Dyadobacter chenhuakuii: one gene and its partner. The protein of the gene in region 2 interacts with the protein of the main gene of each other region in a pairwise test. Links are inferred from orthologs where the notes say so. Each region holds a gene or a part of one and is shown on either strand. Other genes may lie near its edges.

The links.
Region 1: the proteins of rfaD (region 2) and menB interact in binary tests that used the Escherichia coli proteins (3 or more experiments, as listed by UniProt). The link is inferred for Dyadobacter chenhuakuii from one-to-one orthologs.

The regions. Positions count from the first base shown.
Region 1 is NZ_CP098805.1:1,165,426-1,180,695, forward strand. Bases 2,448-5,382 are described here. They hold menB (1,4-dihydroxy-2-naphthoyl-CoA synthase), read right to left. Parts: upstream 4,360-5,382; coding sequence 3,535-4,359; downstream 2,448-3,534. Other genes in these bases: NFI80_RS04835 (hypothetical protein), read right to left, coding at 2,448-3,080; NFI80_RS04840 (EVE domain-containing protein), read right to left, coding at 3,070-3,480; NFI80_RS04850 (AMP-binding protein), read left to right, coding at 4,473-5,382. Also shown: NFI80_RS04825 (tetratricopeptide repeat protein), read right to left, coding at 1-551; NFI80_RS04830 (class I SAM-dependent methyltransferase), read right to left, coding at 544-1,431; more of NFI80_RS04835, read right to left, coding at 1,500-2,447; more of NFI80_RS04850, read left to right, coding at 5,383-5,558; NFI80_RS04855 (hypothetical protein), read left to right, coding at 5,551-6,324; NFI80_RS04860 (helix-turn-helix transcriptional regulator), read right to left, coding at 6,340-7,359; NFI80_RS04865 (bifunctional 5,10-methylenetetrahydrofolate dehydrogenase/5,10-methenyltetrahydrofolate cyclohydrolase), read right to left, coding at 7,377-8,258; NFI80_RS04870 (SIR2 family NAD-dependent protein deacylase), read right to left, coding at 8,258-8,944; topA (type I DNA topoisomerase), read right to left, coding at 8,979-11,441; NFI80_RS04880 (bifunctional aconitate hydratase 2/2-methylisocitrate dehydratase), read left to right, coding at 11,778-14,549; NFI80_RS04885 (aconitate hydratase), read left to right, coding at 14,607-15,270. UniProt on the Escherichia coli protein: Converts o-succinylbenzoyl-CoA (OSB-CoA) to 1,4-dihydroxy-2-naphthoyl-CoA (DHNA-CoA).
Region 2 is NZ_CP098805.1:5,844,250-5,859,422, reverse strand. What follows is about bases 4,494-7,331. They hold rfaD (ADP-glyceromanno-heptose 6-epimerase), read left to right. Parts: upstream 4,494-5,348; coding sequence 5,349-6,314; downstream 6,315-7,331. Other genes in these bases: sufB (Fe-S cluster assembly protein SufB), read left to right, coding at 6,411-7,331; NFI80_RS24560 (6-pyruvoyl trahydropterin synthase family protein), read right to left, coding at 4,825-5,244; lpxB (lipid-A-disaccharide synthase), read right to left, coding at 4,494-4,804. Also shown: NFI80_RS24580 (hypothetical protein), read left to right, coding at 1-1,680; NFI80_RS24575 (asparagine synthetase B), read left to right, coding at 1,827-3,080; NFI80_RS24570 (GNAT family N-acetyltransferase), read right to left, coding at 3,121-3,642; more of lpxB, read right to left, coding at 3,695-4,493; more of sufB, read left to right, coding at 7,332-7,862; NFI80_RS24545 (monovalent cation:proton antiporter family protein), read left to right, coding at 7,970-10,240; NFI80_RS24540 (1-aminocyclopropane-1-carboxylate deaminase/D-cysteine desulfhydrase), read right to left, coding at 10,246-11,142; NFI80_RS24535 (RluA family pseudouridine synthase), read left to right, coding at 11,183-12,214; NFI80_RS24530 (GNAT family N-acetyltransferase), read left to right, coding at 12,262-12,705; tRNA (guanosine(37)-N1)-methyltransferase TrmD, read right to left, coding at 12,708-13,379; ribosome maturation factor RimM, read right to left, coding at 13,369-13,932; NFI80_RS24515 (30S ribosomal protein S16), read right to left, coding at 14,021-14,785; NFI80_RS24510 (OmpA family protein), read right to left, coding at 14,928-15,173. UniProt on the Escherichia coli protein: Catalyzes the interconversion between ADP-D-glycero-beta-D-manno-heptose and ADP-L-glycero-beta-D-manno-heptose via an epimerization at carbon 6 of the heptose.

The DNA of each region.
Region 1 (15,270 bases), 4.7 Mb from region 2 along the record:
CTGGCCAGCGAATCTCCCTGCCGCGCCTGCAACATGCCTTTGACATAATAGGCAGAGCCATCATAAGGAGCCATTTTCAATGCTTGGTTCAGATAATTAACCGCTTCCCGGAAACGTCCCTTGGCTTGCAGGACGTCTGCCAGCAACACATACAGCTCAGGACTGCTTTGCTGTAGCGCTTCCGCACGCTGTGCATCCTCTAAGGCCTTATCGATCTCACCCAGCTCCCGGTTGATTTTTCCGCGTAGCAAAAAATATTCACTCACATTTTCCTGCTCGTAAATAGATTCGTTAATGTCGTCAAGCGCTTCCGTATATTGTTCTCTTTCAAAATAGATGCGGGCCCGTTTGAAATAATTCTGATCCGTATCAATGCTGCGGTTAATGAGCTCGGTAAGAGAAAGTAAAGCGTCATTTTGCCATTGCTCATGTGATTTTTTCACTACGGGCGGAATGCGCGTGGAATTCCTGGCGTCGCTCTGGCAAGATTGAATAAGCCCGGCCAGCACAATGCAAAGCAACAGTAATATGCGTTCGAAAGTTTTAGACATTCTGGTCCGAGAATCTTGAAAATACGCCTAACGGAAGGTTTTTGCCAAAAGAATCCGGGATAAACAACTCGCCAAATTCATGGTGAATCTGCGTCCCGAAATGTGCTTTGATCAAATTCTCCACGATGAGCGCCGAGAAGCCCAAAGAATATAAATTGATAATAAAAAAGAAATTTTCCTTCTTTAAAAGTAATGCGCAAAGTTTCAGGATCTCATTCAGACTTTCTTCCAAAAGCCATTTCTCGCCATCCGGACCGCGACCGTAGGCGGGCGGATCCAGAATAATGCCATTGTATTGATTGCCTCTGCGCACTTCTCTCTGCACAAATTTCAATGCGTCTTCCACAACCCAGCGAATGTTATCCAATCCGCTCAGATCCATGTTTTCCCGCGACCAGCTGATCACCTGTTTTACCGAATCCACGTGGGTAACATCCGCGCCGGAAGCTTTTGCTGCAAGTGAGGCAATGCCTGTATAAGCAAACAGATTAAGGACAGAAGGCTTCGTTTCCGGGATCTGTTTCAGCTTTTTGGCAATGTAGTCCCAGTTTGTCGCCTGCTCAGGAAACACGCCGACATGCTTAAAAGAGGATAATGCCAATTTCGAGCGCAGATGCAGTTCTTTGGTCCGATATTGAAAAACCCACTTGTCCGGCATGCCGTCCTTCGCAATCCACTGACCTTTTTCCTGCGAATTTTTATCCCTTTTGAAAACCGCATTCGAACGCTTTTCCCATTCAGCCTCAGAAAGGGTTTTATCCCAAATCGCCTGTGGCTCAGGGCGCGATAAAATGTATGGACCAAACCGTTCAAGCTTTTCAAAGCCGCCGGTATCAATCAATTCGTAATCTGTATGTTGCTCCGGAGATAATAGAATCATGAAAATATAAATTTTTAAAAAATTTCCGTTGGCTTAAGCCTACGGGAATGGGCAATGGGGCAATGGTTTTAATATGCGATTTTGTTTAAATAAAATACATTGCGTCTTCCTCTGGACTGTGGATCGCCGGCTGCATTGATAATGCGCTGCTCGCCCCATGCCAGATAGAAGTTTTCATACCAGTAATCAATGTCGTCGGTGCTGGTTTTTCTTACTTTATCACCTTCGACATTGGTCTCGTTCGGGATCACGCGATCGCCGTCCACCACCTGGTTCCCTTTGATGATCTTGCTCCGGATGGCGCCATTATGGCTATAGACCAGGCGGGAGTTACCATTGGTAAAAGTCTGCACCTTGATCTTTTCGCGCAGCTCCATGCTTTTCACATTATCAAAATTAATGCTGTTATCCCAAAGCAATTTTCCGTTTTCATCCACATCGGCCACTACTGCATGCGTGTAAGTGAAGCCATCGAAAACCTGCTGGTTATACCCACCGCGTCCGCCGTACATCGGGTTCCATAAGTAAGGATTATAAAGGCCCATTCCAAAGGGATAACCCATCATGCTGCCATAACCCAGGCCGCCCATCATCATGGGGTTCTGGTAACGGTATTCAGGATAAAAAACCTCTGCTACCAACAGGAAATTGTCGTTTTTCGGAACAATGTCATGAACTAGTAATCGGTAATTCAGTTTCAGATCGTCGCCGCTTTCTTTCTTCTTGCGGATGCGTTTTTCCATCTTTTCCTGCTGCCGCTCGTTCATGAAATTGAAGAAATTCTTAAACTCGGTAAAGCTGTGGTAACGCGTGAAAACGGGCTCATCCCCCACGATCTTGCTGATATAAAGTCCTTGCGAAGCCGCATTGGACGTGCTTTGCATGTTCCGGTAACCATATGTGCCGATTACGACCCTTACAGAGTCGTTGAGCACTTGTAACCTGCCGCTCAGCAACGAATAATCATCCTCGGGATCCACCGAAACCTGCGCATAAAGCTCACCGGTTTCTTCATACGAACGAGCCACAATGCGGGTCTGTCTGCCTTTTTTTACTGCGAAACAAACATTCACCAAATGATGCGCCGTGTCCACTTCAACGGTCTGAATGGCATTAGAGCCTTTGATAGCCGATGGCAAAACCTTCGTTTGGGATGTCCTGAGCTGTGTTAGAATTAATACAGGCTCATTGCGAACCATTCCGGCCATGAAGACGGAGTAACCCAATGTTTTGAAATCAGTGATCTCGAAACGATCGAGTGTGTTGATCGTAAATGTTTCCACAAAGCCCGGCCCGACATTCACTTTCACGATCTGATATAAGGGACTGCGGTATTTACTGAAAAGCAAAAACACAGCCTGGCCATCGTAGGAGGAGGTGATATAGTCCAGATTGGATTCAATAGGCCCGTCAATCGACCAAACGCGTTCCAGGTTTGTATCAAATTTCTGAACATTGAATGTGCCTTTCTCCGGTTTGGAAATGAGCAAGACGCCTTGCGCGCCGAGCGGCACCGTCTGGTAAGCCATATTACCTGATAAAGGCAACTCTATCCTCTTAACACCTTGTGCAGCAGCAAATAATGACGCTGTAACAAGGCTAAAAAGCAACAAGATCTGACGAAGTGCAGAAATGGAATTAAGATTCATGTGCCAATGCAACAATAATGTCGAATTCTTCACGCTTAACCGGCACTACCGAAAGTCTGGACAAGCGCACCAGTTCCATATTTTTGAGAATATCATGCTTCTTGATCTGTTCGAGCGTGACCGTTTTGGGAAAATGCTCCACCGGGACCACGTTAACAACCACCCAGTCACCCGTATCGATCGTTGGATCGGGATAATGTTCTTTTGAAACTTTGGCCAGACCCACAACCTCCTTACCAATGTTGCTATGATAAAAAAGCACCAGATCGCCTTTCTTCATGGCCATCAGGTTGTTACGTGCGGCAAAATTCCGGACACCGTCCCACATGCCTTCCTTTTCTGCTACAAGATGGTCCCAGGAATATTTATTCGGTTCACTTTTTACAAGCCAATGGTTCATGGATTTCAGTTAGGTTTTAAACAAATTTGTTGGTTTCAGAGATGGATCTTGCGATCAGGGAAATTTCGGGTATTTGCTGAAATCGGGCTTTCTTTTTTCGAGAAACGATTTCTGGCCTTCTTTTGCTTCCTCGCTCAGATAATAAAGCAATGTTGCATTGCCAGCCAATTCCTGAATTCCGGCTTGTCCATCCAGTTCCGCATTGAACGAGCTTTTCAGCATCCGGATAGACAATGGACTTTTTTCCTGGATTTTCTTACACCATTCAACCGTTGTCGTTTCCAGGTCTTCCAAAGGAACAACTTTATTTACCAAACCCATTTGCAATGCTTCCTGCGCATCATATTGATCGCATAGGAACCAGATTTCGCGCGCTTTTTTCTGTCCCACAACCCGTGCAAGATAAGACGCGCCAAAGCCGCCGTCGAAACTCCCAACCTTTGGTCCTGTTTGTCCGAAACGCGCATTTTCAGCCGCAATCGAAAGGTCGCAGATCACGTGCAGCACGTGTCCGCCGCCTATGGCCCAACCTGCCACCATGGCGATAACTGCCTTAGGAATAGACCGGATCATGCGTTGCAGATCCAGCACATTCAAACGCGGCACATGGTCATCGCCAATGTAACCGCCGTGGCCGCGAACGGACTGATCGCCGCCGGAACAGAATGCTTTTCCGCCTTCGCCGGTTAGAATAATGACGTCGATACGCGTGTCTTCGCGGCAAATGTGCATCGCGTCGATCATTTCGGTAACGGTGAGCGGCGTGAATGCGTTGTGTTTATGCGGGCGATTTATGCTTATTTTTGCAATGCCTTCGTGAAGCGTAAAAAGGATTTCCTCGTATTCTTTAATGGTTTCCCACTGGATTGAGCTTGACATAAATTCGGAATGTAAATGAATAATCTGGCGTTAAAAAGTTAACTATAACGGCCGTTAACTCGTTCGCAACAATCTGCGAAATTACAGATTGTTTGGGTTTCCTTCAAAAACAAATGAATAACTTTCCAATGCCCTGGAACACAAGTATAAGCGCAATTGCAACACAGGAAAGGCCGGAGCATTTTTACTTTGCCGAGGCATATGATTTCATGCAATCCTGGTTGAACGGCCAGCATACATTCACATTACAGACTTCCGGATCGACCGGGGCGCCCAAACCGATCCAAATTCACCGGAGCCAGTTGATCGCAAGTGCACAAATGACGGGCAAGGCGCTGGGCCTTCGTTCAGGAACGCGCGCGCTTGTTTGTCTGAATGTACATTATATAGCGGGCCTGATGATGCTTGTCCGCGGGATGGAGCTCGATTGGGAAATGACGGTCATTGAGCCTTCCGCCAATCCTTTGCTGGACGTTAACAGGCTTGATACATTCGATTTCACTGCTTTGGTGCCGTTGCAACTGGGCACTATACTCGAAAATTCAAAGACAGAAAATCAGGTGAACAGATTAGGAACAGTGCTTTTGGGCGGAGCGCCGGTCAATGTTTCGCTGCAAAGAAAAATTGAATCATTGAGCGTTCCGGTTTACCAAAGTTACGGGATGACCGAAACGGTTTCGCACATTGCGTTGCGCAGGTTGAACGGAGGAAATTTTTCAGAAGATTACCAATTCCTGCCCAACATTGTTTTTGGCACAGACGATCGCGGCTGCCTGCACATTTCCGGACCGGTTACGAATGGTGAAGTTGTCCAAACTAATGATCTGGTTGAGATTGCCGGAAATACATTCAAATGGATCGGAAGGGCTGATAATGTGATCAATTCGGGAGGCGTTAAGATCGTTCTTGACAAAGTGGACGCGACCGTAGGCAAAGTGTTTTTTGATTTAAAGATCGGGAATGCATTTTTTAACTGGTTCGTTTCGGATGAAAAACTGGGGCAGAAACTGATCCTGGTCGTCGAAGGAACCGGGAACACTTTTCAGGCAAAGGACATGATTGAAGAAATTAGAAAAAGCCTTTCCGCCTATGAAACGCCGAAACATGTTTACTTTGTGCAGCATTTTAATAAAACAACCACGGACAAGGTCGACAAGCGGCGCACGGTCCAACAACTTTTAGCATCTCAAAATGGATAAGAATATTCAGATCCCCGGTTACTACATCATTCGTTTTCAAACAGCCTCCGTCGTTCCGGCCCCTTATTCGCATTTTTATACATTAAAACTCGATATCGCTGCGAAGGACCGGCTTACGGTTGATTTTGACATTAAATATCTGGATCGCGATGAGCTGGATGAGGACGATTTGCTGGACGAAGGTTTTTCACCGGATGATGATTACGCCTGGAAAGGCAATGTTCCCGCGATCTGGATCGCGCAGTTTCAGGACATTATGACTTCTTCCAAAATCATCAGAAAGAGAGAGGAAAGTGAATTTGAGGATTTTGTAGAAATTGAGCTCGACGAGAATGGTAAAATGGTTACTATTTATCCGGTCGATAAGGAACGCTGGTCGTACTTCTTACAGGAGTTTATGCAGGCAGTTTTTGAAGCGGGCGGGAGAGAGATGCCATTTGAGCTAACTTACCTCGAAATTGACGGCGATAACCAGAAGCAGCTGGACCTGCGCGCATCATTTGCAGAAAAATCGTTCACATTGGTAAAGGATAAAGCGCCGGCCCGGAAACTGGAATGGTCGCAGTTGCAAAAGGTTATGGACACGGTTTATAAGGCCGAGTTCGTTCCTGATAATGCTTCGGACAAAAAGCCTTCAAAAAAGGGAAAATACATTACTGCCGGAGACGGACTTTGGTATCAAATGGGCGTTGCGATCCTGGAAACAACCTCAAAAAGCCGGGATTTGGACAAAATTGAGGCTTTGTTTAATTCTTTATCCAAGTAATTGCTGTTCAAATTATTAAGATCTGTACTGGTTCAGTTCCTGCTGCAATTCATCTACCAGCAGGCTGACCCTTTCCAGTGAAGGCTGCGGTGTAGGCAGTTGCAAACTTACAAATGCCTTCACTTCCCAAACTTCCTGCACATCCTGCAAAGGAACTTCTAATTCTTCAAACTCGGCCATATCGGACGTCAGAAGCAACATTCCCGAAGTTTTTACCTGATTAAATGCAGTCCTGTAAACGAATCCGTGGCCACGCAGGACAAAGATGTATTGCATACCATCCTTAATATCATACCAGTTCCTCACGAATGTTCCCACCAGGATAGAACCTGGATAGGCAAAGTCTGCACCGCTTTCAAAGGCCCGGTAATAACCCATAGGCAGGTTAGGAAGCTGAAAAACGGGAAGTTGGTTCAGGTAGCCCGGATTTTGAAAGTTAGCAAGATATTCCTGCTGTAAATTTTTTGCAACCCATTGAATGGTAGGATAGTTAACTACTTTTTCTTCAACTGGTGCATTAAACTGGCTGCCCTGGAATTGGTTGTTAAAAACAGGCAGTTGTGAATCAGGAAGAGCGCTAGCTGCCGGGTTTTGTATAGCTGGCTGGTTCTGTGGCTCGCCATTTACAGGCTTGAAATTGACCTGCTTGGAAACCATTCGGATCTCCGGTTCAGGCTGCTGATATTTTTCAATGATTTTTGACAAAGGCTGCGGTTCCGAAAAAGCCGGAATGCGGATCTGCGAAGGAACAGGCGCATTGCCCGAATGCGAAACCGTCATAGGCCGACCGGCATTCATGGGCAAGGACATATCCGGCGTTTCCCTTAATTTCCTGAGGTCATTTTTGAGCAGGTTATCCACTGTGATGCCAAACGCCGCCGCCATATTTTTCAAATTGGTCAGGTTTGGATTGGCACGGGCCTCTTCGTAAGCGCCAAGCAGAGAGCGTTTTATCGCGATCTTTCTTGCAAATTGCTCCTGAGTCAGGCCATTAAGCCTCCTGAGATATTTTATATTATTGCTGACGATGCTCATGATGAATGCCTTTCAGGTTATTGGTAAATTTCCTTCTTAGCAGCTTTGAAAGTGTTGGTTAGCAACCCACAAATGGTCATCAGGCCAACGCCTCCCGGAACGGGCGTAATGTAGCTCGTTTTCGGCGCTACGTCACTGAAGTTAACGTCACCCTTGATCGCAAAACCGCTTTTCTTGGTCTCGTCCACAACTCTCGTGATGCCCACGTCAATCACTACTGCTCCTTCTTTAACGTAATCAGCGGTCACAAATTCTGGTCGGCCCAGGGCAACGATCAAAATATCTGCGGTTTGGCAGATTTCTTTCAGATTCTGTGTTTTTGAATGTGTAATGGTTACCGTGCAATTGCCCGGATATTCATTACGCTGCATTAATATGCTCATCGGCAAGCCCACGATCTGGCTGCGGCCGATCACTACGCAATGTTTTCCGCTGGTTTCGATCTTGGCGCGAATCAGCATTTCTAATATCCCGAACGGAGTTGCCGAAATGTAAGCAGGCAAGCCTTTGCACATTTTGCCCACGTTCACCGGATGAAAACCATCCACGTCCTTAGCCGGACTAACGGCTTCCATAATGGTGTTTTCAGAAATATGTTTGGGTAGGGGAAGCTGCACAATGAATCCGTCCACGTCCGGATCGTTATTTAATCCTTCCACTGCGTCCAGAAGTTCTTTTTCGCTTATTTCAGGCCCGAATCTCAGTAATGTTGATGTGAAACCAATTTCTTCACAGCTTCTGATCTTGGATGCTACGTAGGTTTCGCTTGCGCCATTGGCACCAACGAGTATGGCAGCCAAATGCGGCTTTTTGCCACCACCGGCCACCCACGCTTCCACTTCGTTTTTTATTTCAAACTTAATTTGGGATGAAATCGCTTTCCCGTCTAGTAACTGCATTATTGACTGATAATATTTTTGATAAGAATTTCCATTCCCGTAGTCGCCTTTTCCTGAATGAATGTCATGTTGGGTTTGAGACTGATATCGGGTTTTGCAGGATCGATAATATAAATAGGCTTGTCCGCGCCGACGTAATGCACGAGTCCTGCTGCCGGATAAACTGCCAGCGACGTGCCGACAACCACAAAGATGTCAGCCTGTTCCGTAACATCCATCGCGATTTCCATCATCGGAACTTCCTCGCCGAACCACACAATGTGCGGCCTCAGCTGGCTCCCAAGTTCACAGAGATCTCCCGTTTTTAGCTCCCAGGATGACATTTCATAAACCAGGTCAGGGTTCTTCGTGCTTCTGGATTTGAAAAGCTCGCCATGCAAATGGATTATGTTTGAAGAACCGGCGATCTCGTGCAGGTTATCGACGTTTTGGGTAATGATGGTTACGTCAAAATCCTTTTCCAACTCCACGAGCGCATAATGGGCAGCATTGGGCTTCACGTCCGCAGCCTGCTTTCTGCGCTGGTTGTAAAAGTCCAGCACAAGTTCCTGGTTACGCTGCCAGGCTTCCGGGGTGGCCACATCCTCAATGCGGAAGTTGTCCCACAATCCACCATTGTCGCGGAATGTGCTGATCCCGCTTTCGGCACTGATGCCCGCTCCGGACAGCACTACAAGTTTTTTCATGATCTTTATTTTCTAGTGTGTAACTGATTTATTATTAGCTCTTTTTCGCTGCTTTGGGTGCTGCCGGCTTCTTAGCCGCCGGTTTCGCTGCTGCTTTTTTCGCCGCTGGCTTTTTGGCTGCCGGTTTTTTCTCCGCCACCTTTTTCTCTGCCGGTGCTTTTACAACAGCCGCCTTAGCCACCGGTTTCTTGCCAAATCTTCCCGCAGGCTTATCCGGTGTCTCTGCTGCCAGCTTCACTACTTCTTCGTAGGTAAGCGATGCCGGTTCTGTTCCTTTCGGAATCTTAACATTCTTCTTTCCAAAAGCAATGTAAGGTCCGTATTTACCATTCAGCACTTTCGCGTCCGGATCTTCGGCGAACTCTTTAATGGTCCTGTTGCTGTCCTGTAAGCGTTTTTCAGTGATAATTTCGATCAGTCTGTCTTCTGTGACAGCCATTGGATCGTCTGTTCTTGCCAGAGAATAATATTTGCCGTCATGCTTTACATATGGGCCGAATTTTCCGATGTTGACGATCAATTCTTTCTCCTCGTACAAACCTACTTCGCGTGGCAGTTTAAATAATTCAAAAGCTTCTTCCAGCGTAATGTTCTCCATCAGCTGACCTTTCATCAAGCTCGCAAATTTTGGTTTTTCCTCATCTTCCGCATCACCGATCTGCACATAAGGGCCGTATTTACCGATTCTTACGGATACTTTTTTGCCCGTTGCAGGATCTTCGCCCAGATCGCGCGACGTGAGGCTGCGGTCGATGGCTTCTTCGTTTGCCTCGGTTACTTTCTTCTGAAATGGCGTGTAAAAGTTCTTGATCATCTGGCGCCATTCGAGCTGGCCTTCGGCAATGTGGTCAAAATCCTTCTCAACATTAGCCGTAAAAGAGTAATCAATAATGTCATTAAAATGACTTACCAGAAAGTCATTCACGACCATTCCGGTGCTGGTAGGAAAGAGTTTTGCCTTTTCCGAGCCGTAAATTTCTTTATTGACCTTGCTGTTGATCTGGTTATTAGCCAGCGTCAGTTCTTTAAAATCACGTTCTGTTCCCTGGCGGTCTTCTTTTACAATGTATTCGCGCCTTAATATGGTAGAAATTGTAGGTGCGTATGTGGATGGACGTCCGATGCCCATTTCTTCCAGCTTTTTAACCAAACTTGCTTCCGTATAGCGGGGCGGGTTTCTTGTGAAGCGTTCCGTCGCTTTCATGTCTGCCAGGTTCAGGATCTGGTTAATGTTCAGCGGAGGCAGCATTCCTTTCTGCTCTTCATCGCCTTCATCGTCGCTGGATTCCATATATACTTTCAGGAAACCTTCGAATTTGATCACCTCGCCTTGTGCAACGAGTTCTTCGGAAGTAGTTGAAATAGAAATGGTTGCCGTTGTGCGTTCCAGTTGCGCATCCGACATTTGTGATGCGATGGCACGTTTCCAGATCAGCTCATACAAGCGCTGCTCATTGCGGTCGCTGCTGCCATTTAATGTAGAAAAATCAGTTGGCCTGATGGCTTCGTGAGCTTCTTGCGCCGACTCGTTTTTGGTCTTGAATATCCTTTTATTATAATAATCCTGTCCGTATTCCTTCGTAATCTGCACCCTGGCTTTTTCCAATGCTTCCTCCGACAAATTCGTGGAGTCCGTTCTCATGTAGGAGATTTTACCAGCTTCGTAAAGCCGTTGTGCAACGGTCATGGTTTGCGCTACGGAAAAGCTCAGCTTACGGGATGCTTCCTGTTGTAATGTAGAAGTTGTGAATGGCGGTGCTGGTGTTTTTTTGGCTGGTTTAACTTCAAGGCTTTTGATGGAGAACTGTGCGCCGATGCATTTTTCGAGAAATTTCATCGCATCTTCTTCCTGGGGAAAGTTCTTCGCCAATTCTGCATTCAGGACTTTGCCATTTCCAAGATCAAAATGCGCAGTCACTTTGAAGCTGCTTTTGCTTCTGAACGCATCGATTTCCCTTTCCCTTTCAACAATAATACGGACCGCAACAGATTGCACACGTCCGGCCGAAAGGTTTGATTTACCAATTCTTATTTTTTTCCAGAGCACCGGGGAAAGCTCATAACCTACGAGCCTGTCCAGGATCCGGCGTGCCTGCTGCGCGTCCACCAGATCTACATCTATTATACGCGGTTTGGAAATCGCATTTTGTAAAGCAGTTTTCGTAATCTCCCTGAACACAATTCTTTTAGTGTCGTCGGGTAACCCCAAGGCTTCTTTCAAGTGCCACGAAATCGCCTCTCCTTCGCGGTCATCATCCGTTGCGAGCCATACTTCTGCGCCCTTGGCGAGTTTTTTAAGCTCGGATATCACCTTTACTTTATCAGCGGAAATTTCATAAGAAGGTTGGAAACCATGCTCAACATCCACACCCATATCATGCTCCGGAAGGTCACGAACGTGCCCGAAACTTGACTTGACGGTGAAATCTGCTCCTAAATAACTTTCAATGGTTTTGGCCTTCGCCGGTGACTCAACGATCACCAGATTTTTTGACATAACTTTGGATTTAAGGGATCTTGTAGCACTTTGAATGTCCAAATATAGGGTACAATCCTGCAAAAAATCAAAGCGCTGCTGAAAAGGTAATCTAAAATCGCCGATAATGCGGCAGTCCCTGTTGGGCGTATTTGAAATAATTTCCCAAATATCCCGGCTGTAAGAACAAAAACTTTAAGGGCGAGGTTATTTAAATGCGTCCTTAGTATATAATGATGCTAAATAGTAGTGAAAAGCGGCAGGCAAGCCTCAGCTTATGCCGTAAATTCGTACTTTCGCGTGTTTTAATGATCAAAAATCTTCCACCTAATTGAGGCGTATATTGTATTTTTCACTATGAACATTTATAAGGATTACATCAAGGAAATTGAAGAAAGAGCAGCCCAGGGACTTCATCCTAAGCCAATAGACGGCGCCGAGTTGCTGGGAGAAATTATCGCACAGATAAAGGATACGGAAAACGAGTATCGCGAAGATTCTCTCAAGTTTTTTATCTACAACACATTACCAGGAACAACAAGCGCTGCCGGTGCGAAAGCCAGGTTCCTCAAAGAAATCATTCTTGGCGAATCCATCGTTTCAGAAATATCACCCGCTTTTGCATTTGAACTGCTGTCGCACATGAAGGGCGGTCCTTCCATTGGCGTATTGCTGGATCTTGCATTGGGCGAAAATTATTCGATTGCTAAACAAGCGGCTGCGGTGCTTAAAACGCAGGTTTACTTATATGATGCAGACACAGACCGTCTGAAAGAAGCATTTAAAAGCGGCAACGAAATCGCCCGGGAAATCCTTGAAAGTTATGCCCGCGGGGACTTCTTCACATTGCTGCCTGAAATACCGGAAGAAATTAAGATCGTAACATTCATTGCCGGAGAGGGGGATATCTCAACCGATTTACTCTCTCCGGGTAATCAGGCGCACTCGCGCTCTGACCGCGAATTGCATGGTCAATGTATGATCACAACGACTGCCCAGAAGCAAATCAAAGCATTACAGGAAGAGCATCCTGACAAAAGCGTGATGTTGATTGCTGAGAAAGGCACGATGGGCGTGGGCTCTTCGCGCATGTCCGGTGTGAATAATGTGGCGCTTTGGACCGGCAAGCAGGCGAGTCCGTATATCCCTTACGTTAACATTGCGCCTATTGTGGGCGGAACCAATGGCATTTCTCCCATTTTCCTAACCACTGTTGATGTTACAGGGGGAATTGGAATAGATTTGAAAAACTGGGTTAAGAAAGTGGACGAGAACGGAAACGTTGTTCGTAACGAAAGCGGAGATCCTGTTTTGGAAGAGGTTTATTCAGTTGCTACGGGCACTGTTTTGACCATTAATACAAAAACAAAAAAACTGTACAACGGCGACAAGGAACTGATTGACATTTCCAAAGCGCTTACGCCACAGAAAAAGGAATTTATCAGAGCAGGCGGCTCCTATGCCATTGTTTTTGGTAAAAAAATACAAACGGTCGCGGCAAAGATCTTAGGCATCGAACCTACGCTTGTTTTCGCACCTTCCAAAGAAATTTCAAATGAAGGCCAGGGCCTTACTGCGGTTGAAAAGATCTTCAACAGAAATGCAGTTGGGACAACGCCGGGTAAAGTTTTGCACGCCGGTTCTGATGTTCGTGTTGAGGTTAACATTGTCGGTTCGCAAGATACGACGGGTTTAATGACCGCTCAGGAACTGGAATCAATGGCTGCGACAACCATTTCGCCGATTGTGGACGGGGCTTATCAATCTGGTTGCCACACCGCATCGGTTTGGGATAAAAAAGCGCAGGCTAACATTCCGAAACTGATGAAGTTTATGAATGATTTCGGCCTCATCACAGCGCGTGACCCGAAGGGCGAATATCACTCGATGACCGATGTGATCCACAAAGTCCTTAACGACATTACTATTGACGAATGGGCAATCATCATCGGTGGCGACTCACATACAAGAATGTCCAAAGGCGTTGCTTTTGGTGCTGACTCGGGAACTGTTGCCATTGCACTTGCAACCGGTGAAGTTTCCATGCCAATTCCCGAATCCGTTAAGGTAACATTTAAAGGTGACATGAAAGGGCACATGGATTTCCGTGATGTCGTTCACGCCACACAGGCGCAAATGTTGCAGCAATTTGGCGGCGAAAACGTTTTCCAGGGCCGCATCATTGAAGTGCATCTGGGAACATTACCCGCCGACCAGGCATTTACATTTACCGACTGGACTGCGGAAATGAAGGCGAAAGCTTCCATTTGTATTTCAGAAGATGACACGTTGATCGAATCCCTGGAAATTGCTAAAAACAGGATCCAGATTATGATTGATAAGGGCATGGAGAACCACAAGCAGGTTCTTCAGGGACTGATCAACAAAGCAGATAAGCGCATTGCTGAAATCAAATCCGGTGAAAAACCTGCTTTGGTTCCTGATGCAAATGCTAAATATTATGCAGAAGTTGTCATTGATCTCGACGCGATCGTTGAACCGATGATTGCCGATCCGGATGTAAATAATAAAGAGGTTTCAAAGCGTTACACCCACGATACAATCCGTCCGCTTTCTTTTTATGGAGAGGACAAAAAAGTTGATCTTGGTTTCGTAGGCTCTTGTATGGTTCATAAAGGGGATTTGAAAATCGTTTCTCAAATGCTCCGTAATCTGGAAGAACAAAAAGGCAAAGTTGAATTCTTCGCTCCGCTGGTTGTGGCCGCGCCGACTTACAATATTATAGAAGAGCTGAAAAAAGAAGGTGACTGGGATGTTTTGCAAAAATACTCAGGCTTTGAATTCGACGATAACGCTCCGAAAGTAGCGGCGCGTACGGAATATGAAAACATGATGTATCTGGAACGTCCGGGCTGCAACCTTTGCATGGGTAACCAGGAAAAAGCCGCCAAAGGCGATACAGTTCTGGCTACTTCTACCCGTCTTTTCCAGGGAAGGGTTGTTGAAGATTCGGATCGTAAAAAAGGAGAGTCATTGCTGGCATCTACGCCGGTGGTCGTTTTGTCCGCAATCCTCGGACGCATTCCGAACATTGAGGAATACAAAGCGGCAGTGGTTGGCATTGACCTGACGAAGTTTGCACCGCCAGTTAAACAATTGGCGAGATAATCGATACTGGCACAGTTGTTGACGCGTGTGAATGTATTAGCATAAATAATAATTACTATGGCTTTTGACTTAGACATGATTAAGGGCGTTTATGCCCGTATGCAGGAAAGGGTGGAAGCTGCTCGTAAGATAGAGGGGCGGCCTTTAACGCTTGCAGAAAAGATTTTATATTCCCATTTGTGGGAAGGAACCCCTAAACAGGTTTACGAGCGCGGCAAGTCCTACGTGGATTTTGCTCCCGACCGTGTTGCTATGCAGGATGCCACCGCCCAAATGGCGCTGTTGCAGTTCATGCAGGCTGGACGGCCGCAGGTTGCAGTTCCTTCAACCGTGCATTGTGATCACTTGATCCAGGCAGAGGTTGGGGCGACGCAGGATTTGAAAAATGCGGTTGACAAAAACAAAGAAGTTTATGACTTCCTTTCTTCGGTTTCCAATAAATACGGCTTAGGCTTCTGGCGCGCAGGCGCTGGTATCATTCACCAGGTTGTGCTTGAAAACTATGCATTTCCGGGGGGTATGATGATCGGGACGGACTCACACACGCCTAATGCAGGTGGTTTGGGTATGATCGCGATAGGTGTCGGCGGCGCGGATGCCAGTGACGTCATGTCCGGTTTGGCTTGGGAGCTTAAAATGCCTCGTTTGATCGGTGTTAAACTAACTGGTAAGCTAAGCGGATGGACTGCTGCGAAAGACGTTATTCTTTGGGTTGCAGGCC
Region 2 (15,173 bases):
GCTGGAATCTGCACATTACCCATCACCTCAGCGCTCTCATTCAGCACTGTAACCAAGAAGATACAAAAAATGCCGGAATGGTTGGATACGCTGGTAAAACAAAATGATATCGGTGTAGAGGCGATCAGAAAATTGCAGATTAAGGATGCTGCAAACCCCGCATATGGTGGCCTGATGGACGCTTTTGACATTGTTAATCCACACACTACATCCGCACTGATCCAGGCAGGCGGCAATGCAATCTCGTCTTCGAACTCCCGCTTTTTTCAATCGCCCGAATTACTGGCTGATATGGACCTGGCAGCATTATATCTTGTCAAAACGCAGCATGCGGATGGAACCATTGATTTGCTTTCCACCAATTTTCATTCGACGCCGGATACAGGATTTCTCGTGAAGCGCCTCGCAACCGCATATACGCTCATTCAGAAATCAGGGACAAAAGGTTCTGAAAAAATGCTCGCAAACCTTGAAACCTTCCTGATCCGGGGCGGAAATGCATTGTCGGTCGGTGGGATACACACGCCCAATCACAGATGGGTGGTGTGTGCGGCGCTGGCCAGGCTCAACTCGCTCTGGCCCGATCCCAAGTATGTGGCCAGGGCGGAAGAATGGCTCGGTGAACACATTGATATGGATGAGGATGGGCAATACAATGAAAAAAGCACTTTTATTTATTCCTCACTGACCGATCGGCTGCTTATCACGATTGCGAATGGCTTCAACAAACCAGAACTGTTGGACAACGTACGGAAGAACCTGGATATGACGATGTTTTACGTTCATCCGAATGGCGAAATCGTTACCGATGCGTCAGGTCGGCAGGATAAGGCATTAATAGGGACATTGGAAAACTATTATTATCCTTATCGCTATATGGCTTTGAAAGATCAAAACGGTGGGTATGCAGCAATGTGCCAGATGATCGAAAAGACGGCCGGGCTTAAAATCGGCGGTTTCCTGGACTATTACCTCGCCGACCAGACATTATGGAAAGACTTGCCCGCTCCCAAGCCGCTGCCGGTTAACTATGTCAAAACTTACCCAAATTCGGGCCTCGTCCGCATCCGCCGGGGAAACTGGGACAGCACATTGATCGCCAACAACCCTACCTGGTTTACATTTATGAAAGGAAATGCGGTTTTGCAGGGCGTGCGACTGGCCTCTTCGTTTTTTGGCAAAGGTCAGTTTCAGTCGGAGCAAATTGTTGAGCAGGGAAAAACGTGGGAACTTACTCAGACATTGGAAGGACCTTATTACCAACCCTATCCCAAAGATTTTATTGCCAAAGACGGAGACTGGGAGAAAATGCCGCGCCTCTTCCGGCCTGTTAGTGAAGTGCAGACCCTGGAAACAAAAATCCTGATCAGCGAAACGGATAATGGCATGCAGATCGAGATCCAAACCTCCGGCACTGAACGCGTCCCGTTGGCTCTTGAACTTATTTTCAGGCCGGGCGGAACATTCACCGGGCTTACCCAGATTGAAAAAGCCAAAGATTCGTGGCTGCTGAAAGAGGGGACCGGGAGTTACAGCTTGAATGGTGACACAATTTCTTTTGGACCGGGAATTGGCTTGCACAAGAACATTGCATTACGCGGCGCGCTCCCACCTGTGGAAGCGCCCACTGTGTTCCTGACCGGCTTTACGCCTTTCAAACATATCATCCGCTTTTCGTAACACCTTCTTACCTTTAAAACCGAATTTTGATCTAAGAAAAAAATAACTAATTCACTTACTGGCAAGCATTTAATATCGTGATTATTCGTTAAATTTGATTTTACCCTCCCCTGTTTTCTGGCGCTGGAAATTTAACCTGTCACGTTATGCTGAAGAGGTTTATAATACTCATTTTGGTGCTCGTCTCGCAAAACACCTTTGCGAATCAGATCCTGATCCCGATGGATCACACGCAGACAAATCACTTGAAGGCTTATGGCCTCGCGTACATGTTGCTGAACGGGGAAATTGACGTTGACTGGCTGCTTAACTACCGGGGCGGGGCTTTCAAAGTGGCTTACAGTAAGTCCATTGAGAATGAATGCAAGCTCCGCGCTGTTTCCTATGAAGTGCTATCCGAATCCGCCAGCGCGCAGATTGTGAGCCAGATCAGTGATCCGAACGTGAATATGGATCTGATCAAGCTGCATAAGGCCGCTAAAATCGCCGTTTATTCTCCTATCAAAATCAGCCCGTCCGAGTTCGAGAATACGGATGCTGTTTTACTGGTTTTGAAATATGCCGAGATTCCTTTTGAAGTCATTTACGATGAAGAAATCCTGAAAGGCGACCTGCCGAAATACGACTGGCTGCATTTGCATCACGAAGATTTCACAGGGCAATTTGGCAAAAGTCTGCGACGGACCACGCCCGCAGATGTGAAAGCGCAGGAAGCCATTGCGAGCCGGTTTGGTTTTGCCAAAGTGCCGCAAATGAAGCTGGCCGTTGCAAAAGCAATAAAGGAATTCTGTGCAGGCGGCGGGTTCCTGTTTGCCATGTGCTCCGGCGCAGAGACTTTCGACATTGCATTAGCAGCCGAGGGCATTGATATTGTCGACAATATGGATGGCGACGGCGTGGATCCTGACGCACAGTCCAAACTCGATTTTGAAAAAACATTCGCATTCCAGAATTTCAAACTCGCGCTGGATGAATATGAAGGGATGACATTTTCCGACATTAATTCTTCCGCGGGAGGTTTTCGCAGCTGGGGCGAAGAAGGGGCCTATTTTTCGTTATTTGATTTTTCTGCCAAATGGGATGTAATACCGGCCATGCTTGTTCAGAATCATGAACATCTGATCAGGGAATTTATGGGTCAGACTTTCGCATTCTCAAAAAAAACCGTCAAACCAAGCGTACTCGTGATGGGAACAGCAGCTTCTTCGGATCGCTACATCTATGGCGAACTCGGCCGTGGACAATGGACATTCTATGGTGGTCACGATCCCGAAGGACGCGGCGGAGGCGGTCGCAGAATGCCCACGGACCTGAATCTTTATCCCAATTCGCCGGGTTACCGATTGATATTGAACAATGTTTTGTTCCCTTCGGCACGGAAGAAGAAGCGCAAAACGTGAGACAGGATAATCCCTGTATTATCAGGATCAAATTGACTTGCTACAATGCCAATTCCATTTTGATATCTGCGCGCTTGAAGTTGTGACCGGTTAGCGGCACTTCAACAAAACCCAGCTTCCTATAAAGATTGATGCCGGCTGCTGAGCCTTTTTTGTTGGAATAAAGAATGATTTTTTGCGCTCCTAAATCGCGCGCTTTTTCAATGATCGCCTTACCCAGCAGATCTCCGATTTTTTTGCCTCGCATTTCTTTCGAAACAGTCATTTTACTCATTTCCAACGTGCCCGGCTCGCCTTGTTTCAATGCGCATGTCCCTACAACTTCGTTTTGGTAAAGCGCTATTAGTATGGCACCACCGTCTTTCAGGTAATAGCTCTCGGGATCGTCAAGGACTTTTTCATCCTCCGGCTCCACTTCATAAGCTTCTGATATCCATGCATAATTCAAATCGTAAAATGCCTTTGCATGGGTGGGATTGTAATCTATGATTTGAATGGATGAGTTCGTTTCCGCCTGGCTCAAAAGGCCCTCTTTTTTTAATGGATACTCTTTTTCGTCCATGGCTGGTACAGGGTTATTCGCTGTATTTTAGTGATGTCAAAAATTTTATTCATTATTTCAAATATCCAACTATAAATCCACCCGCTCTGCCAGACGCCCCAGGCCCTCCTACCATGGTTTGCAGCGTTTTGTAGTCCTGCATTTGCTGTTGATACTTAACTCCGCCGGGTAGGATCTTCTTTAATTCGCTGACCAGCTGATTCTCGTTTAATTCATCCTGGATCAGCTCTCTAACCGCTTCTTTGTCTAAAATAAGATTAACCAACGAGATGAAAGGCACGCGGATGAGGCGCTTGGCGATGGCATAGGAGAATGTGCTCGTTTTGTAACAAACCACTTCGGGAACACTGAATAAGGCGGTTTCCAGAGTTGCTGTGCCGGAAGTTACCAATGCAGCATCCGCAATGTTCAGCAAATCATAGGTGGATTCGTACACAATGATGGCGTTGTGAGCTGCAATGTATTTTTCATACAATGTTTGGGGCAAATTGCTTACGCCAGCAATGACGAATTGATAATCGGGGAAATGGGGCTGAACAGTCAGCATAATGTCCAGCATGCCGATGATTTCCTGCTGCCTGCTGCCCGGCAGTAATGCTATGACAGGCTTATCGGCTTCCAGATTGTTCTTTTGCTTAAAGTCAGGATCGGGCTTGAATGCTGCGATTGCGTCCATCAGCGGATTGCCGACGTAATCTACTTTGTAATCGAATTTTTTGTAAAAATCAATTTCAAAGGGAAAGATCACGAACATATGATCTACATTCTGTTTGATCTTTAATGCCCGCTTCTGATTCCAGGCCCACACTTTGGGAGAAATGTAATAGAAAACCTTCAAGCCTTTTGACTTCGCAAATGACGCAATGCGCAGATTGAAGCCCGGGTAGTCGATCAGGATCAATGCATCCGGCTTGTATGCAAGGATATCGGCTTTACATTTTTTAAGAAAACCAGAAATTTTGTGAAGGTTGAGCGCAACTTCCAGGAAACCCATGAAAGCAGTGTCCTTATAATGTGTAACCAGTTCCATGCCCGAGGCCGCCATCATATCCCCTCCCCAGCCACGGAACTGCGCATCAGGATCATTCTCACGGATTCCACCAATGAGGTTGGAACCATGCAAATCTCCCGAACGCTCTCCGGCAATGAGGTAATATTTCATCTGGACTAGTCAGTTGGCGCTTATTCGCCGTAATACTCTACGAAATTCTTTGGCGTTTCAACCAGCTTAATGTAATGCAGCTTGGACTGCGGGGATGCGGCAGCGATGGCAGGCGCAAGGATATTCCATATTTCGGTTACAAAAATTTCACAGGAAGCCATTTTGCCCTGCATAAAATCAACATCCAAATTGAGATTTTTATGGTCCACTTTGTCCACCACTTTCTCTTTCACAATGTCACCCAGCACCTTTAAATCGATCACGAATCCCGTGTCCGGATCCGGCTTTCCTTTTACAGTAACAATCAGCTCAAAATTGTGTCCGTGCCAGTTGTTGTTAGCACATGGCCCAAACACTTCCTGGTTTTTTTCCTCAGACCATGCCGGATTGAAAAGACGGTGGGCTGCGTTAAAATGCTCTTTTCTTGTTACGTAAATCATAAATCTTCTTCTCCCTTAATAAATAGGGTACAAAATTACATCTTGTATCCGTAGTTTTGCAGCTTAACAAGAGGATAATAATAAAAATCACATATATCTCTCCCATGATTATCGTAACAGGTGCAGCCGGATTCATTGGCAGCGGGCTTATCAGCCGACTAAATAAGGACGGTTTCAAAAGCATTATCGCAGTCGATGATTTTTCTAAAATCGAGAAAGCAGAAAATCTTGCAGGAAAAACAATTCAGGAAAAAGTGGAAAGAACTTCGCTTTTCGACTGGCTTGATCAAAACAACCGGGATGTTGAATTCATCTTTCACATCGGCGCACGGACTGATACGACAGAATTTGACAGGGATATTTTTGAGGAACTGAATGTGAGTTATTCCAAGCAGATCTGGGAGAAATGCGTTGCTTGCCAGATTCCGCTTGTATATGCTTCGTCAGCAGCCACTTACGGACTTGGCGAGCACGGTTACGATGATAACGAATCAACATTATCACAGCTTAAACCGCTGAATCCATATGGCGACTCTAAGAATGAGTTTGATATCTGGGCATTACAGCAAGAGAAAAAACCGTTTTTCTGGGCAGGATTGAAGTTTTTCAATGTATACGGCCCGAATGAATATCACAAAGGAAGGATGGCTTCCGTAGTTATGCATGCCTTTAATCAGATCAATAAAACGGAGAAAATGAAGCTTTTCCGCTCGCATAACCCCGATTTCCAGGACGGCGAGCAAATGCGTGATTTTATTTATGTAAAAGACCTGATCGACGTTTGCATTTTCTTCATGCATCACCGCAAAAACTCCGGAATCTATAACCTTGGAAGCGGCCGCGCCCGGACATTCAAAGACCTGGTAACAAGCACATTCAATGCAATGGACAGGCCGGTTGACATTTCGTATATAGACACTCCGGAAGATATCAGGGATAAATATCAGTATTTCACGCAGGCCAATATGAGCAAACTTCGCTCCATCGGTTTCACACGTCCTTTTACCTCATTGGAAGAAGGAATTGATGACTATGTGAAGAACTATCTTTCGACGGGAGCTTACCTATAAATCCGCATTTTTGTGTATTTTTGATGTTCTCAATAAACTCAATCCCCGTTCTCTGTGTTACTATTAAACGAAACACAGTGTGATAATAATTAGACTATGAGCAAAGAAGATGAATTGTTGGAGGAAATCACCAGTTCGGAATACAAATATGGTTTTGTAACTGATATTGAAGCAGATGAAGCTCCTATGGGGCTGAATGATGATATTGTCAGGTTTATCTCAGCCAAAAAAAATGAACCGGAGTGGATGCTTGCGTGGCGTTTGAAAGCTTATCATTTGTGGCTTACTATGGCTGAACCCAAGTGGCCTAACGTACATTATCCAAAAATCGATTTTCAGGCAATCAAATATTATTCGGCGCCTAAAAAGAAAAAGCAGGTTGACAGTCTGGATGACATTGATCCGGAATTGCGTGACACTTTTGAGCGTCTGGGAATTTCCCTTAACGAGCAAAAGAGACTTTCAGGCGTTTCCATCGCGGTTGATGCTGTTATGGACTCTGAATCGGTTTTTACAACATTTAAAGAATCGCTGAAAGAAAAGGGTATTATATTCTGTTCCATCAGCGAGGCTATTCGTGAACATCCTGCACTGGTTCAGAAATATCTGGGATCGGTTGTTCCACCGAAAGACAACTATTATGCAGCATTGAATTCTGCTGTATTCTCTGATGGTTCTTTTGTCTACATTCCAAAAGGCGTTCGTTGCCCGATGGAGCTTTCCACTTATTTCCGTATCAATGCTGCGGGAACAGGACAATTTGAGCGTACGCTGATTATTGGCGATGCTGATAGCCACGTAAGTTATCTGGAAGGCTGTACAGCGCCGATGCGTGATGAAAACCAGCTGCACGCGGCTGTTGTGGAAATCTTCGCACATGAGAATGCGAATGTTAAATATTCAACTGTTCAGAACTGGTATCCGGGCGATAAAGACGGAAAAGGCGGGATTTACAACTTTGTAACCAAACGCGGTCTTTGTGACGGTGCTGGCTCAAAAATCTCATGGACGCAGGTTGAAACCGGTTCGGCGATCACGTGGAAATATCCTTCGGTGATCCTGAAAGGCGATAATTCAATTGGTGAATTTTACTCTGTTGCGGTTACTAATAACATGCAGCAAGCTGATACGGGGACGAAAATGATCCATATCGGTAAGAATACGAAGAGCCGTATCGTTTCAAAAGGTATTTCAGCCGGTAAGAGCCAGAATTCGTACAGAGGACTCGTGCAGGTTTTCAAGAAAGCCGAAAAAGCGCGAAACTTTTCGCAATGCGATTCCCTGTTATTGGGTGACAAATGCGGGGCGCATACATTCCCATACATTGAAGTAAGCAACCCTTCCGCAACTGTGGAACACGAAGCAACCACTTCGAAGATTGGTGAAGACATTCTTTTTTACTGTAATCAACGCGGAATTCCTACCGAGCAGGCGGTTGCATTGATTGTTAATGGTTACGCAAAAGAAGTGCTGAACCAGCTTCCGATGGAGTTTGCAGTGGAAGCACAGAAATTACTGGAAATCAGTTTGGAAGGCAGCGTAGGTTGATGCTGTAACCCAACTTTTTATACGATTGCATTACAAAAGCCTTTGATACGTCAGAGGCTTTTTGTATTTTATTGACCTCAAGAAAATATTCGCCACTAAACCATTATATGACGCACGTTCCGCAACTGATTGTCGACCTTTCATTAATACTCACGATGGCGGGTATCATTACCCTTATTTTCAAAAAATTAAAACAGCCCATCGTTTTAGGTTACATATTGGCTGGATTGCTTGTAGGTCCTAATTTCAACTTATTTCCAACCATCACTGACATTAAAACCATCGAGATATGGGCAGAGATTGGTGTGATTTTCCTGCTTTTCAACTTAGGTCTCGAATTTAGTTTTAAAAAACTGGTCAAGGTCGGCAATACAGCCGCTATAACGGGTTTGTTTGAAGTAGGAATGATGCTGACCACTGGTTTTACAACGGGCCAGCTGCTGGGATGGAGCAAAACAGACAGTCTTTTTCTGGGTGGGATCATCGCGATTTCCTCCACCACGATCATATTCAGGGCTTTTGATGAACTAGGGTTAAAAACACAGAAATTCACCCGCGTCGTGCTGGGCATCCTGGTGATCGAGGATTTGACGGCAGTGCTGCTCATGGTGTTACTTTCCACGCTTTCTATCAGTCAGCAATTTGCTGGGATGGAGCTGTTACAATCTATCCTCAAACTATTCTTCTTCCTGACATTATGGTTTTTGGGCGGCATATTTGTGTTTCCCACGCTTCTCAGGCGTTACAGAAAGCTAATGAACGACGAGAGCGTCCTTATCACCTCTGTGGCATTATGCTTTGGGATGGTTTTTCTGGTAACGCAGGCGGGCTTTTCGGCAGCGCTTGGCGCGTTCATCATGGGTTCGATCCTGGCTGAAACTACCCATGCCGAAAAGATCGAGCATTTGTTGAAACCATTGAAAGATCTTTTTGGTGCGGTGTTCTTTATATCGGTCGGAATGCTGATTAATCCAGGCCTGCTGGTGGAATATGCATTGCCGACAGCCATCCTGGTTTTGGTTGTGATTTTAGGTAAAACAACATTCGTTTCACTGGGCGCCATCATTTCGGGACAGCCACTCAAAAATTCATTGCAGTCCGGAATGAGCATGTCGCAGATCGGTGAATTTTCATTCATTATTGCCAACCTGGGACTTTCGCTGAGCGTAACAAGCAGTTTTCTTTATCCGATTGCGGTGGGGGTTTCTGTCATCACCACATTTACGACGCCTTACATGATGAAAGCCTCCGAACCGCTTTCAGAATGGCTCGAAAAACGGCTGCCGGAGCGGTGGAAACATTATCTGAACAGATATAGCACCAGCACCGAAACGATTGTCCAGACCACGCATTGGAACCAGATCCTGAAATCCTATTCACAAACGGTTATACTAAATTCGGTGGTGATCATCGGGATTGTTATGGCCTCCTCGCGTCAGCTCGCGGATCAATTGCATACCAGGGTTCCGGAAACTTACATTACCAATGCCGTATTGTTTGGCATTACATTTCTTTTGATTTCTCCATTCCTATGGGCGCTCATTTTCAAAAGATCCAATAGGAAAGCTTATTCAGCGATCTGGTTAAGCCGGAAATTCAGCCGCGGCCCGTTGCTGTTGCTAGAACTTTCACGCGTGCTGATTGCTATTTTATTAATGGGTTTTCTGCTCAACTCCTTTTTTGCTACGCCCACCGCGCTGGCCGTAGCCGGCGGGATTATGATCCTGGGTTTTGCAATTTTTTATCAAAGATTACAAACCTTTTACACCCGCATTGAAGAGCGCTTTTTGCAAAATTTAAATGCAAGACAGCTGGAAGGAAGTGGAAAATCCAAAATGATATTGCTGCCCTGGGACGCGCATTTTGCGTTTCTGGAAGTGAGCGCCGATTCCTCTCTTATTGGCAAAACTTTGCAGGAATTAAAGATCAGGGAAAATTTTGGGATCAATGTTGTGCTGATCGAGCGCGGCAGTAAAACGATTTATCTCCCCCGCCCTACCGAAGTGCTGTATCCCTGTGACCGCATCGAAGTTATCGGGACGGACGACCAGCTGGATATCTTCCGGGGGCATATTGAGGTGAGCACGAATGGGGACGTCTATATGGCGCACGAAGACAGCATTGTGCTGGAACGCGTGGAAGTGAGAAGCGAGTATCAGATCCGTGGAAAAAGTATCCGAAGCAGTCAAATCAGGGAAAAAACGCGTGGGATGATTGTAGGGCTGGAAAGAAACGGCGAGCGCATCCTCAACCCCGATTCGTCGATGATCATTGAAAACGATGATGTATTGTGGATTGCAGGAGAAAAAGATCTGATCAAAGAATTTGTCAGAACAAAATCAGCGAACAGCGACGAAGAAATCCCCGCCCTGTCCTGAATTGCCTATGCTTTAAGCAATCCCTGCAAGCCGCCCGTGTGCACGGCAACGATTGTAGTGCCTTTTGGAAAATGATTTTTACGGATCAGATCAAAAAGCCCGAAGAACATTTTAGCCGTGTAAACCTGTTCGAGCTGGATGCCAAATTCGTCCTTAAAATTCTGCATGAACGCGATAAGCTCCGGGTTCCATTTGGCATAGCCTCCAAAATGGTAATCTGTAAAGAGCTGTAAACTTCCGGATGAATGTTGGTTGCTTAACAGCATGCTAATGTCATTTTTCAAAAATTCCCCGCCTTTTAATGCTGAAAAAGCAAGCACGTTTGCGCCAGCAGATAGCAGTCCGGCTGCTGTTCCGCCCGTGCCCGCAGCAACGGCAAAGTAATTAGCGGTTTTAGCCAGTTGCACATTTACTTCCGGCACCATTTCCGCCACGCCCTGCAATGCTAATGTGGAAGTACCGCCTTCCGGGACTATAAAAGGATGATCAAACTTTGTAGCGAGATCCAGCAGATAATTATCCGAGCTCCTCAGCTTGTATTCCGACCGCGATACGAAATACAGCTGCATTCCTTGATTCTGGCAAAATAGCAATGTGGGCGAAAGCTTTTCTGCTAATTCTTCGCCCCTTACAACGCCGATTGTTTCAAAACCCAAGGCATTACCCGCAGCCGCAGTGGCATACAAGTGATTGGAAAACGCACCGCCGAATGTCAGAATGCGTGTATATCCCTGGCTGCTGGCTTCGAGCAAATTGTATTTCAGCTTCCGCCATTTGTTACCGGACACCGTCGGATGGATCAGGTCATCACGCTTGATGTACAACGTTATACCGGCAGCTTCCGTCATGACATTGGAAAGTCTCTCTATCGGGGTGGGGAGCACGGCACTTATTAAATCCACTTATTTTGATAATTTTGTTTATAATAAATGACCATTTCGAATGTCCGAAGACCATATTGAGATTGCCTCAGAAGAAGATGATTTGTTTGAACATTACAGGATTGTTGCTGACAAAGGCCAGGGATTGATCAGGCTGGACAAATATCTGAGCTTACATGTCGCAAATGCTTCGCGGACAAAAATACAAAATGGAATTGATGCGGAAGCCGTAAAGGTGAATGGGCTGGTTACCAAAGCGAGTTATAAAGTAAAGCCGCTGGATGTCATTACCCTTTCCCTCCCAGAGCCGCCGCGCGATACGGAGATTATTCCCGAAAACATTCCGCTTGACATTATTTATGAAGATGAAGTGCTTCTGATTGTTAATAAGCCAACCGGCATGGTTGTTCACCCGGCATTCGGAAACTGGTCGGGAACGCTGATTAATGCATTGGTTTATCACTTTCAGCAACTGCCCACAGGTAGAAATGGCGAAGGACGGCCGGGATTGGTTCACCGCATTGATAAAGACACCTCTGGCCTGCTTGTTATTGCAAAAACCGAATTTGCGATGACGTTTTTAGCCAAACAATTTTCGGATCACACCATTGAGCGGACCTACAACGCTTTGATTTGGGGAGAGCCCAAGGAGCAATCAGGAACTATAACCGGAAACGTTGGGCGGAGTGCAAAAGATCGTCGTGTAATGGACGTCTTCCCCGATGGAAGCCAGGGGAAGCATGCGATCACGCATTACAAGACCATCCAATCCTTTCACTACGTCACACTTGTTCAATGTAACCTTGAAACGGGCCGTACGCACCAGATCAGGGCACATATGAAGCACATTGGCCATCCGATTTTTAATGACACCACTTACGGCGGCGACAAAATCCTGCGCGGGCCGTCAAATGGCAGTTATAAAGCCATGGTAACAAATCTTTTTGATCTGCTGCCTGGCCAGGCACTGCACGCAAAGTCCCTGGGATTTGTACATCCTGCCACAAGGCAATGGATGCAATTTGACACCGAACTTCCCAAAAACTTTCAGGCAATTCTAGAAAAGTGGGAAATCTATACGAACAATCAGTAGGAAATTGTATCTTCTAAACTCTTACTGGATATTTATAAAACCAAGCTATGACAATCTCAACCCGACCCGGAAACCTAGAAGACATCCCTGCAATTTTTGAATTGGTCAAAGAACTGGCGCTTTATGAACGAGCGCTGGATCAAGTTTCGAACAATGTCGAAAAAATGACCCGTGACTATAATGAAAAATTGTATGACTTCTTTGTGGCCGAATCGGATTCCAGGATCATCGGCATGTCGCTGTACTATTACCGGTATTCGACCTGGAAAGGGAAAAGATTATACATGGAAGACATTATCGTGACAGAGGATATGCGCGGGAATGGCATAGGCAAGATCCTGTTCGATGCGACCGTAGCAGCTGCCAAACAAACCGGCTGCACGGGCATGTTGTGGCAGGTGCTGGATTGGAATACGTCAGCCGTTGGATTTTACCGCAAGTACGGCACCAACTTCGACAATGAGTGGATCAATTGCAGCCTGGATTTTTAATGTTATAATAAATCCGGGCGACGTTCCCTGGTTCGCTGAACGGATTGCTCATAGCGCCATTCTTCTATTTTAGCTTCATGTCCCGACATCAGGATCTCAGGAACCTTATGGCCTTCGAAATCAGCTGGCCGCGTGTATACAGGCGGTGCAAGGAGGTTATCCTGGAAGGAGTCCGTTAATGCCGAAGTCTCATCATTAAGCACACCCGGAAGCAAGCGTATAATGGCATCGGAAAGGACAGCCGCGGCAAGTTCTCCACCCGAAAGCACGTAATCTCCAATACTAACTTCTTTGGTGATGAACATATCCCGCACGCGCTGGTCCACCCCTTTGTAGTGGCCGCATAGCATGATAATGTTCCCTTTCAGAGAAAGCTGGTTCACCATAGGCTGTTGCATCAGCTCTCCATCCGGTGTGAGATAAATAATCTCGTCATAACTCCGCTCCTCCTGCAAACCACGAATGCACCGTGCAATGGGCTCGATTTGCAAGACCATCCCGGCCCCTCCGCCAAATGCATAATCATCAATCGTCCGATGCTTATTAACTGAGTAATCGCGGATATCATGCACCATCACTTCCACAAAACCACCTTGTTGGGCACGTTTCAGGATAGAATGTGCAAAAAAGCTATCCAGCAGATTCGGAACGCATGTCAAAATATCAATCCGCATCGTCTGGCGTATTTTCAGAGTCAGAATTGTCAAGATAAACTTCCAATAAACCCTCAGGCAAATTTACCATAAGTTGCTTGTTATCTTTATCAGCTCTTAACACAATGTCAGCGGCAGTTGGAATAAGCACTTCTACGCCCTGATAATCCATTGCGATCAGGTCCTGGCCATTCAGGGAATAAACTTCGCGCACGACACCAAGTGTCCCGGCAGTTTGATCTACAACCGTGAAGCCTTTGATTTCATGATAATAAAACTCCTCGTTACTCAGCTCTTCCAGCTCGTCAAGGGACAGATAAAGTGAGCTTCCGACAAGCGCCTGTGCCTTTTCTATCGTATTAATGTCCTCAAACTTCACAATGGCATTGGCCTGCTTCTGTAAGTTGAAGTTTTCAATAAAATAAGGGACAAGCTCTCCCTTGATTTCAACATAAATTGCGTCGAGATCTTCATATTCCTCGGGATAATCTACGTCAAGGAAAATGACAACATTGCCCGCCGTTCCGTGCGTGCGGACGATATAACCTAATAAATAACAATTGTCTTGTGTCACCTGCTTATTAAATATTGGTGTAAGTATAAAACAATATGAGTCTGTACGGATCACCGACAGACTCATAAAGATTGTATTTTAACGCTAATTACTCAGCTTTTTTCTCTGCCGATTCATCCGTTGCAGGAGTTTCAGTAGATGCTGGTGCCTCAGCTTCAGGAGCTTCAACTGTTGTTGCCGCAGCCTCAGGAGTTTCAACTGGTGCTTCCGCAGCAGGTGTTTCAGCTGGTGCTTCCGCAACAGGTGCTTCCACTGGTGCAGCTGCCTCAGCTTCCGGAGCCTCAGTTACTGTTTCAGTAGCTGTTGTTTCCTCTGCAACTTCGTTAGAAACTTCTTCTGTCACTGTGTCAACAGCCGCTTCCGCTTCCTCAACTTCAGGAGCTTCTTCAACAGGAGGCGCATTTTTCTTAGCGATTGCTTCCGCACGAGTCTGGCTTACTTTACGCTCAGCTTCAAGTCTGGCTTGTCTGTCAGAATCTTTCTTCTGAGACAACGTATCAGCAGCAGTTGCTTTACGGTCTGTTTTTGATCCTTTCCATTCTTCAAAACGTGAATCAGCAACTTCTTGCGTGATTGCACCTTTGATAACGCCTACTTGCAAGTGTTTTTTAAGCATTACACCTTCATGTTGCAAAATAGAACGTGCTGTATCCGTCGGTTGCGCACCTTTCAAAAGCCAATCAACTGCTTTATCTGATTCCAAAACGATGGAAGCAGGGTTTGTTCCCGGGTTATAGATACCCAATTTTTCGATGAAGCGACCATCACGTGGTGCTCTGGCATCTGCGACTACGATATCATAAATCGCCTTCTTCTTGCGTCCACGACGCGCCAACCTAATTTTAACTGCCATTATTGAATTTGTTATGATCGGGAACTCGTCCCTAAATTAAACAGGGTGCAAAGGTAAGTGAAATTACTGAATTCTCGAACAGCTTGCACAAAAAAAGGAAGGTAAACGCTTACCTTCCTTTTCAATATGTTTTAACCAAATCCTATGGGCGGAAACCAGCAGGATATGTTGAGCGGATCGTGTTATTAGGCAAGATCTTGATTTCAACGCGACGGTTAGACTGCAAGCCTTCAACTGTTGTGTTTTCAGCGATTGGGCGATACTCACCGTAATGTTCCACAATGATACGGCTAGGATCAGTAATTCCGGCACGGATCAGGAAGCGTTTCGCAGCATCAACACGACGACGTGAAAGTGATACGTTATAAGCATCAGAAGCACGAGCATC